DNA from 3 places in the Sphingobium sp. EM0848 genome. Region 3 is predicted to be linked to each of the others. Evidence: riboswitches for the same ligand, from Rfam matches in the RefSeq annotation. Region 3 holds a riboswitch; each other region holds the start of a gene.
The links. A riboswitch is a leader RNA that binds a small molecule or an ion and turns the genes downstream of it on or off. The one in region 3 is predicted to bind cobalamin.

Region 1 (2,262 bases), on a different contig from region 3:
CGAGCTGGGCGATTCGGTCGCCGGGATTGACGATGACCGGCTCGCTTCCCGGCGGTGTCCTGAGCCATGTGCTGATGTAGATCTGATTGGCGTAATCGGCATCGATCGTCCCGACCGACTGCCCCAATATCACCCCCTTCTTGTGGCCGAGGCCAGAGCGCGCGAGCAGAAAGGCGACCACATTCGGGTCGTTCATCAGGATCGCCACGCCCGTCGGAATCAGGACCGCATCGGCCTGCGGCTGCAATTCCAGCGGAGCGTCGAGGCACGCATACATGTCGATTCCCGCCGACATGTCCGTTTGAAAATCCGGGAGGCCCCATTCGTGAATGCGTTGGTCGAGAATTTTCAGTTCGAATTGGGCGCTCAAGACAGTTCCTCAGTGACATCGGAGTGGACGTTTCGTTCGCGCGCAGGCTAGCCCATCCTTTCCGATCCTGAAAGGGGAAGCTCCGCCACGGCCCCGACGGGCCTTCCCGTTTGGGAAATGGACAAAGCGTTGCGCTTCGCCTATGCGCTTGCCCCGGATCGGGCATGCCCGATCCCAGATCGCGCCGGTGTCCCGAAAGGGGCTTAATAGGGAATGCGGCAAGAGGAAATCCTCGGAACCGTGGCTGTCCCTGCAACTGTGAGCGGCGAGCGCGATGCACAGGCGGCCGGGACATGATGTCCTGCCGCCAGCCACTGGGCCAACGCAAAATCCTGCGAGGTCTGGGAAGGTCGTGCATCAAGCGATGACCCGCGAGCCAGGAGACCTGCCGGCGTCTGGTCGCTCTTGCTTTGGCCCAGGGGATGGCCGGGGCACGGTAACTCTCCGTCTGAGCGACGAACGAAGCGGCTGGGGCCGCGCGGCTTTGCGTCCGTGGGCGAGCGCCCGGTCATGGATGCAGGCCGACCGTCGCATGTCCGGCAGGGTTCACGCCTTGTCGGACGGATCGGTACGCCCCGCCCGGCCTGCTCAGGCGCCAAGGGGGTATTTTCATGAAAAACGCGATTGCCATCTCCTGTCTTGCTCTTGCCTGGAGCAGCGCTGCCTTTGCGCAGGCTTCGGACGCGGACCAGGAAAACATGGTCACGAACCAGATTATCGTCACCGGCACCCGCGCGGCGGGCGGCATATCGACCGCGACCTTCGGCACGTCCGTCACCGTGCTGGACACGACGGCCCTGCGCGACCGGCAGACGCAGATCGTGTCGGACGTCCTGCGCGACGTGCCCGGCATAGCCGTGACCCGCACCGGGCCGGTCGGCGGGTTGACGCAGGTGCGCATTCGCGGCGCGGAGAGCAATCACACGTTGATGGTCATTGATGGCATCGAAGCGTCCGACGCGACTTATGGCGAATATGATTTCGCGACGCTCTTTGCCGACGAAGGCGCCCGGATCGAGGTGCTGCGCGGCGAGCAGAGCGCGCTTTACGGTTCCGATGCGATCGGCGGCGTGATCAGCTACCTGACCGCCAGCGGTCGCGATCTGCCGGGCTTTTCGGGCCGGATCGAGGGCGGCTCCTTCGACACGTTGCAGGGCGCCGTCCGTGGCGCGGGCACCGTGGGCGACATGGATTATGCGCTGACCGGCTCCTATTCCGGCATTGGCGGCTATGTCGTGGCGCCGGGCGGATCGCGCGACATCGGTTCGAAGATCGGCACGGTCAGCGGCAAGATCGGCTATCAGGCCGGCTCCGTCGCGCTGCGGGCCGTGGCGCGCTACAATCACATCGACGCGGATACCAACAGCCAGGACTATGTCTTCACCGGCAATGCGATCGACGCGGGCGGCTCCTACCGGAATGACGCCTTCTATGGACTGGTCGGTGCGACCGTCGGGGCGGACGGGCCGTGGATCAACGATTTCAGCGCCCAGATGCAGGACAGCAAGCGCATCTTTCTGGACGATGACGGCGCCATCACCTACGGCACCCATGGCCAGCGCACCAAGGCAAGCTGGGTTTCGACCCTGAAGCTGGGTTCGACCGGGCCGCTGTCCCATGTGCTGACAGGCGCCATCGATTATGAGCGCGAACAGTTCCACAACCGCGGCGAGGTTTCCGCCGCCAATCCGCGCCGCCGGATCACGAACTGGGGTTTTGTCGGCCAGTATCAGCTGCAACTGGATGATCGCGGCGGCATCGGCATCGCTCTGCGCCATGACGACAACGACCGTTTCCGCAACGCCACGACCTGGCGCGCGCAGGCCAGCTATCACTTCGACACCGGCACGCGGCTGCACGCGGCGGGCGGCACCGGGATCAAGGCGCCGACC
Region 2 (2,262 bases), on a different contig from region 3:
GCTCATGCGGCGCGAACCGATAGTCCGGCGATCCTTCCCCTATGCTCAAGCCGCCTCCTCAAGCCGCAGATATGCGCCTGCCGTTGGACGGATTGTTTCCACTTCTTGTCGGGGCTGTCTAGTCCCCGTCGCTTTCGGCCCGCTCCATCATTTCCATGAAGTCGCGCGCCGCGTCGCGGTCCGCCGGGTCCTCGAACGCCTCCTCCAGATCGGGCGCCGCGCCCAGCAGGACCATCAGCGACCAGAGTGCGAAGCGGCGTGCCCTGTCCGTTTCCAGCCCGAAATCGACGCGCATATGCTCCAGCCCGGCGGCCAGCGCATCAGGGGTGAGCGCATCCAGGTCGCGGACGCCGAAATAGCGGTGGAGTTGATCGTCGAAATGCATGGGTCGCCTCTATCCCATCTTCCCATCCCCGCAAAGCGTGCCTATGAGCCATTCCCGATCGCGCCGGTGTCCCGAGAGGGGCTTAATAGGGAATGGGGTGCAAATCCCCGGCTGTCCCTGCAACTGTAAGCGGTGAGCGAGAGGCATATCGATCCTTCCGGAGCGCGAGGGATCAGCCACTGGGCCGGACGCTAAACCCTGCGAGGCCTGGGAAGGCCATGTTTCAAGCGATGACCCGTGAGCCAGGAGACCTGCCTGCGTCTGGTCGCTCTTGCCCTGGTCCAGGGGATGGCCGCGGCACGGTGTCTTTCCGTCTGAGCGACGAACGAGCGGTGGAGGCCGCTTCGGTTCGCGTGGCGGTCGCTTGATGGCGTCCGGCTGCTTTCGCGCGCCGGTCGTCCCGGACGGCAGGTCTCCCCCGGCAGTCGCAGGCGCCGGAGGACATGATTGTGAAATATGGATTGATCGCCACCCTGATCGCTGCGGGCATCGCCCCGCCGGCGCTGGCCCAAATGCCCGCCGCCGAAGAGGCGCCGGCCACGAATATCGTCGTCTTCGGACGCGGCGAGGAAAAGATCGGCGTCGCCCATGCCGCGAGCGAGGGCAGCGTCGGCGGCGCCGACCTGCTGGTCCGCCCGCTGCTGCGCGTCGCCGAACTGCTGGAAGCGGTGCCCGGCATGGTCGCGGCCCAGCATTCGGGCAGCGGCAAGGCGAACCAATATTTCCTGCGCGGTTTCAACCTCGACCATGGATCGGACTTCACCACTTATATCGACGGCGTGCAGATGAATTTCCGCTCGCACGGTCATGGTCAGGGCTATCTCGACCTGAACGGCCTGATCCCCGAAATCGTCGCGCGGGAGGATTTTCGCAAAGGCCCCTATCGCGCCGATGGCGGCGATTTCGCGCTGGCTGGCGCAGCCTATATGACCACGATTGATGGCTTTACGCGCCCGTGGATCGCGGTGGAGGGCGGCTCCTACGGCTCGCGCCGACTGGCGGCGGGCGGCACGATCAAGGACGTGGGACCCGGCGACCTGACGCTGGTGGCGCAGGCCAAGCGCTATGACGGCCCCTGGGAAGAGGCGGAGCATCTGCGTCATTATAGCGGCTTCGCCAAATATCGCGTGCCGCTTGGCGGAGGCGAACTGGACGCGACCCTGCACGCCTATCGCGGCACCTGGCGCCCGACCGAGCAGATTCCAGAGCGGATCATCGGCTCCCCCGTCTGCCCCGATGTCTTCTGCTCGCCCGATCCCTCTGCGCGGGGCGAAACCACGCGGATCGTCGGCAATGTCGCCGTCACCCAGCCGGGCTGGCGCGCCAACGCCTATGTCCAGTTCTACGACTGGGCGATGTTCAGCAATCCCACCTATGCCGATCCGGACGGCCGCAGCGCGCAGATCCACCAATATGACCGCCGCTGGATCACCGGCCTTACCGCCTCGAAGAACTGGGATGTCGCCTCGACCCTCAACCTCAGCATCGGCACCGAGAACCGCTTCGACCATATCGGCAATGTCGGCGTCGACCGCAGCGCGGACCGGCAGTTCCTCTTCTCGCTCGGCCGCTATCATGTCGAGCAACTGTCCGCCGCCCTCTATGGCGAAGCGAACTGGCAGCCTTTACCCGGCCTGCGCCTGATCGGCGGGCTGCGCGGCGATTATTATCATTACAGCGTCCGCGCCGGGGATGCCGCCGCGCAGGCGCTGGGCGAGGGCAGCGGCCATGACGCCATCCTCTCGCCCAAGGCGTCGGTCGCCTACCGGGTCACGCCGCATCTGGAACTCTACGCCAATTGGGGGCGGGGCTTTCATTCCAATGATGTGCGCGGCGCGGTGAATGTCGACACGCCTGTTCCGGTGCTGGTGCGCGGC
Region 3 (2,262 bases):
AGAGACCCGCTGACGAAAGGGGCGAGGCGGGTGGCGAGGTCGCGAGTGGCGACGCTTGCCTGTGGACATGCGGGCGCGCCGGGGCAGGCGTCGATCAGGAGCGGCGGTTCTGTAGGAACAGGACTGATCGTGCCTCCTTCGAGGATCAGGCCACGCCACGGAGTGAGGCGAAGGCCTATGACGCCTGGCGATTCGGCCAGGGCGGCAAGGCCGTCCGCATCGATCTGACCGAAAGGAAGGCCGTGAAAGGGGCCTGGGGCTTGCGCCAGAAGCTGTTGCAAGGTGCGGGGATGGGCGGGCGCAATTGTCGGGGCCAACGGCAACGGGGCCTTGTGCCGCGCGATCCGACCAGAGCTGGCGCCACCCGTATCGAGGAACCAGCGGGCGAGCGCTGTCAGGTCCTGCGCCGCTGTTTCGATACTGGTCGGCGTGCCGAATGTGCGTCCCTCCGCACGGAGCAGGAGGGCGCCGGTTTCGCTGCGCTCGAAACGGAAATCGGCGGGGACGTGGGTGAGGGCGGGGGCTGGGCCGATGTCAATGGCAATGCCGATCTTGGGAGGAAGATCGGGGAGATCATCGATGCGGCCGAGGAGGTTTTGCGCGATGCTTTCCGTATCATCGCCAGTCGACCAGTCCGGGTTCAGCAGGAAATTCCGGCGGCTTTCGCGCGCCGGGTCGGGATCTGTGAGACCGAGGGCAACCAGCCGTTCGAGGAGAGGACGGTGGCTTTGCTCGGTCACGCCCCGGATCTGGAGCGCGGCGCGATTGGTGAGATCGACAAGGCCATTGCCGTAGCGGTGAGCGGCTTTGCTGAGGCCCAGCGTCTGGGCAATGCTCAACCGTCCAAACGACGGACGGACGCGGACCAACAGCCCGTCGCCCGCAGCCATCGGGCGCCATGCCGTGGGGCACCAGCCGCGAATGGCAGCGTCGGCGCTCTGCGCGTCTCGCACTGGACTTCACCTCCCACGTCGCAACGACGACTGGAAGATTGCCCTTCCAGCCGCTTAAACCGTCGCTCGTGCGGAGAACCGAGCCGTGACCATCCCCTGGACCATGGCAAGAGCGACCTTTGCGTACGGCAGGTCTCCTGGCTTGCGGGTCATAGCATGGGCAGGGGGCCTTCCCGGATCGCTCCAGTGGCTGACCTTCCCCGCTTGAAAAGGGGGCGGTCGGTCCTTGCCTTGCTCGCCGCTCACAGTTGCAGGGACAGCCGCGGATTTGGGAGTCTCCCTCCCGCACCGCATTCCCATTCAAGCCCCTTGCAGGGCACCGACGCGATCGAATGGAGCGGGCACAGACCCGTTCCAGGGCAGCTTCATACGCGCAGAGAGTGGGAAAGGAAAGGGGGCGAAGCTTCAGCGCGTCACGATGGTGGAGTGCCAGTCGGTCCGCCGCTCCCAGCCGCGCCGTTCCAGTTCGGGCGTCGCTTCCTCGCTGACCGGATAGCCAAGGCACAACAGACCAAGGCAGCGCCAGTTTTCGGGAATTTCCAGCATGGCATCGACGGTCGCCGGGTCGATGATCGATACCCAACCAAGGCCGATGCCGTGGATACGCGCGGCGAGCCAGAGGGTGTGGATCGCCATCACGCAGCTGTACCGGCGAGCTTCAGGCATGGTCATCGCGCCCAGACGATGGCCGGTTTCGGTGCCTTCGTCGCAATAGACGGCGAACAGCACCGGCGCTTCGCGCAGGCCGTGCAGTTTCAGGCTGCGATAGAGCTTGTCTTCGTTGCCGTCATAGATCTTGCCCGCCTTTGCGACCTGATCATCGACGTGAGCCGCGAGCCTTTCACGCAATGCAGGCGTGACGATCCGCACGAAACGCCAGGGTTGCGACAGCCCGACCGAAGGCGCGCTGTGGGCGAGAGCCAGCAGTTGCTCCACCTCTGCTTCATTCAGTGGATCGGTTCTGAAATGCCGTACGTCCCGGCGGGCATGGACCAGATCCTCGAAGGCGGCGATGTCGAAGGTGGAGCGGGTCAGAATTCGATTCCTGCCTGAGCCTTCACGCCGCTGCGGAAGGGATGTTTGACAAGGGTCATTTCCGTGACGAGATCGGCCGCCTCGATCAATGCGTCGGGCGCGTTGCGGCCGGTGATGAGGACATGTTTCATCGCGCCGCGGGTGGTCACGGCTTCAACCACCTCCTCCACCGGCAGATAGTCGTAGCGCAGGACGATGTTAAGCTCATCGGCAAGGACCATATCATAGGCGGGATCAGCGATCATGCGTTTGACTTCATCCCATGCTTCGCGTG

Region 1: it holds a riboswitch for cobalamin, as region 3 does, so the genes downstream of both, HUK73_RS15650 (TonB-dependent siderophore receptor) here and HUK73_RS25535 (cobalamin biosynthesis protein CobG) in region 3, are expected to answer to the same signal.
Region 2: it holds a riboswitch for cobalamin, as region 3 does, so the genes downstream of both, HUK73_RS11245 (TonB-dependent receptor) here and HUK73_RS25535 (cobalamin biosynthesis protein CobG) in region 3, are expected to answer to the same signal.

The regions. Positions count from the first base shown of each region.
Region 1 is NZ_JABXWB010000001.1:3,212,508-3,214,769, reverse strand. Features, by position in the region: gene dut (dUTP diphosphatase) at 1-370, opposite strand, end outside; cobalamin riboswitch at 539-778, shown strand; gene HUK73_RS15650 (TonB-dependent siderophore receptor) at 982-2,262, shown strand, end outside.
Region 2 is NZ_JABXWB010000001.1:2,322,709-2,324,970, reverse strand. Features, by position in the region: gene HUK73_RS11255 (MFS transporter) at 1-49, opposite strand, end outside; gene HUK73_RS11250 (hypothetical protein) at 119-385, opposite strand; cobalamin riboswitch at 433-659, shown strand; gene HUK73_RS11245 (TonB-dependent receptor) at 898-2,262, shown strand, end outside.
Region 3 is NZ_JABXWB010000005.1:1,646,852-1,649,113, reverse strand. Features, by position in the region: gene HUK73_RS25535 (cobalamin biosynthesis protein CobG) at 1-890, opposite strand, end outside; cobalamin riboswitch at 1,063-1,292, opposite strand; gene bluB (5,6-dimethylbenzimidazole synthase) at 1,359-1,988, opposite strand; gene cobO (cob(I)yrinic acid a,c-diamide adenosyltransferase) at 1,985-2,262, opposite strand, start outside.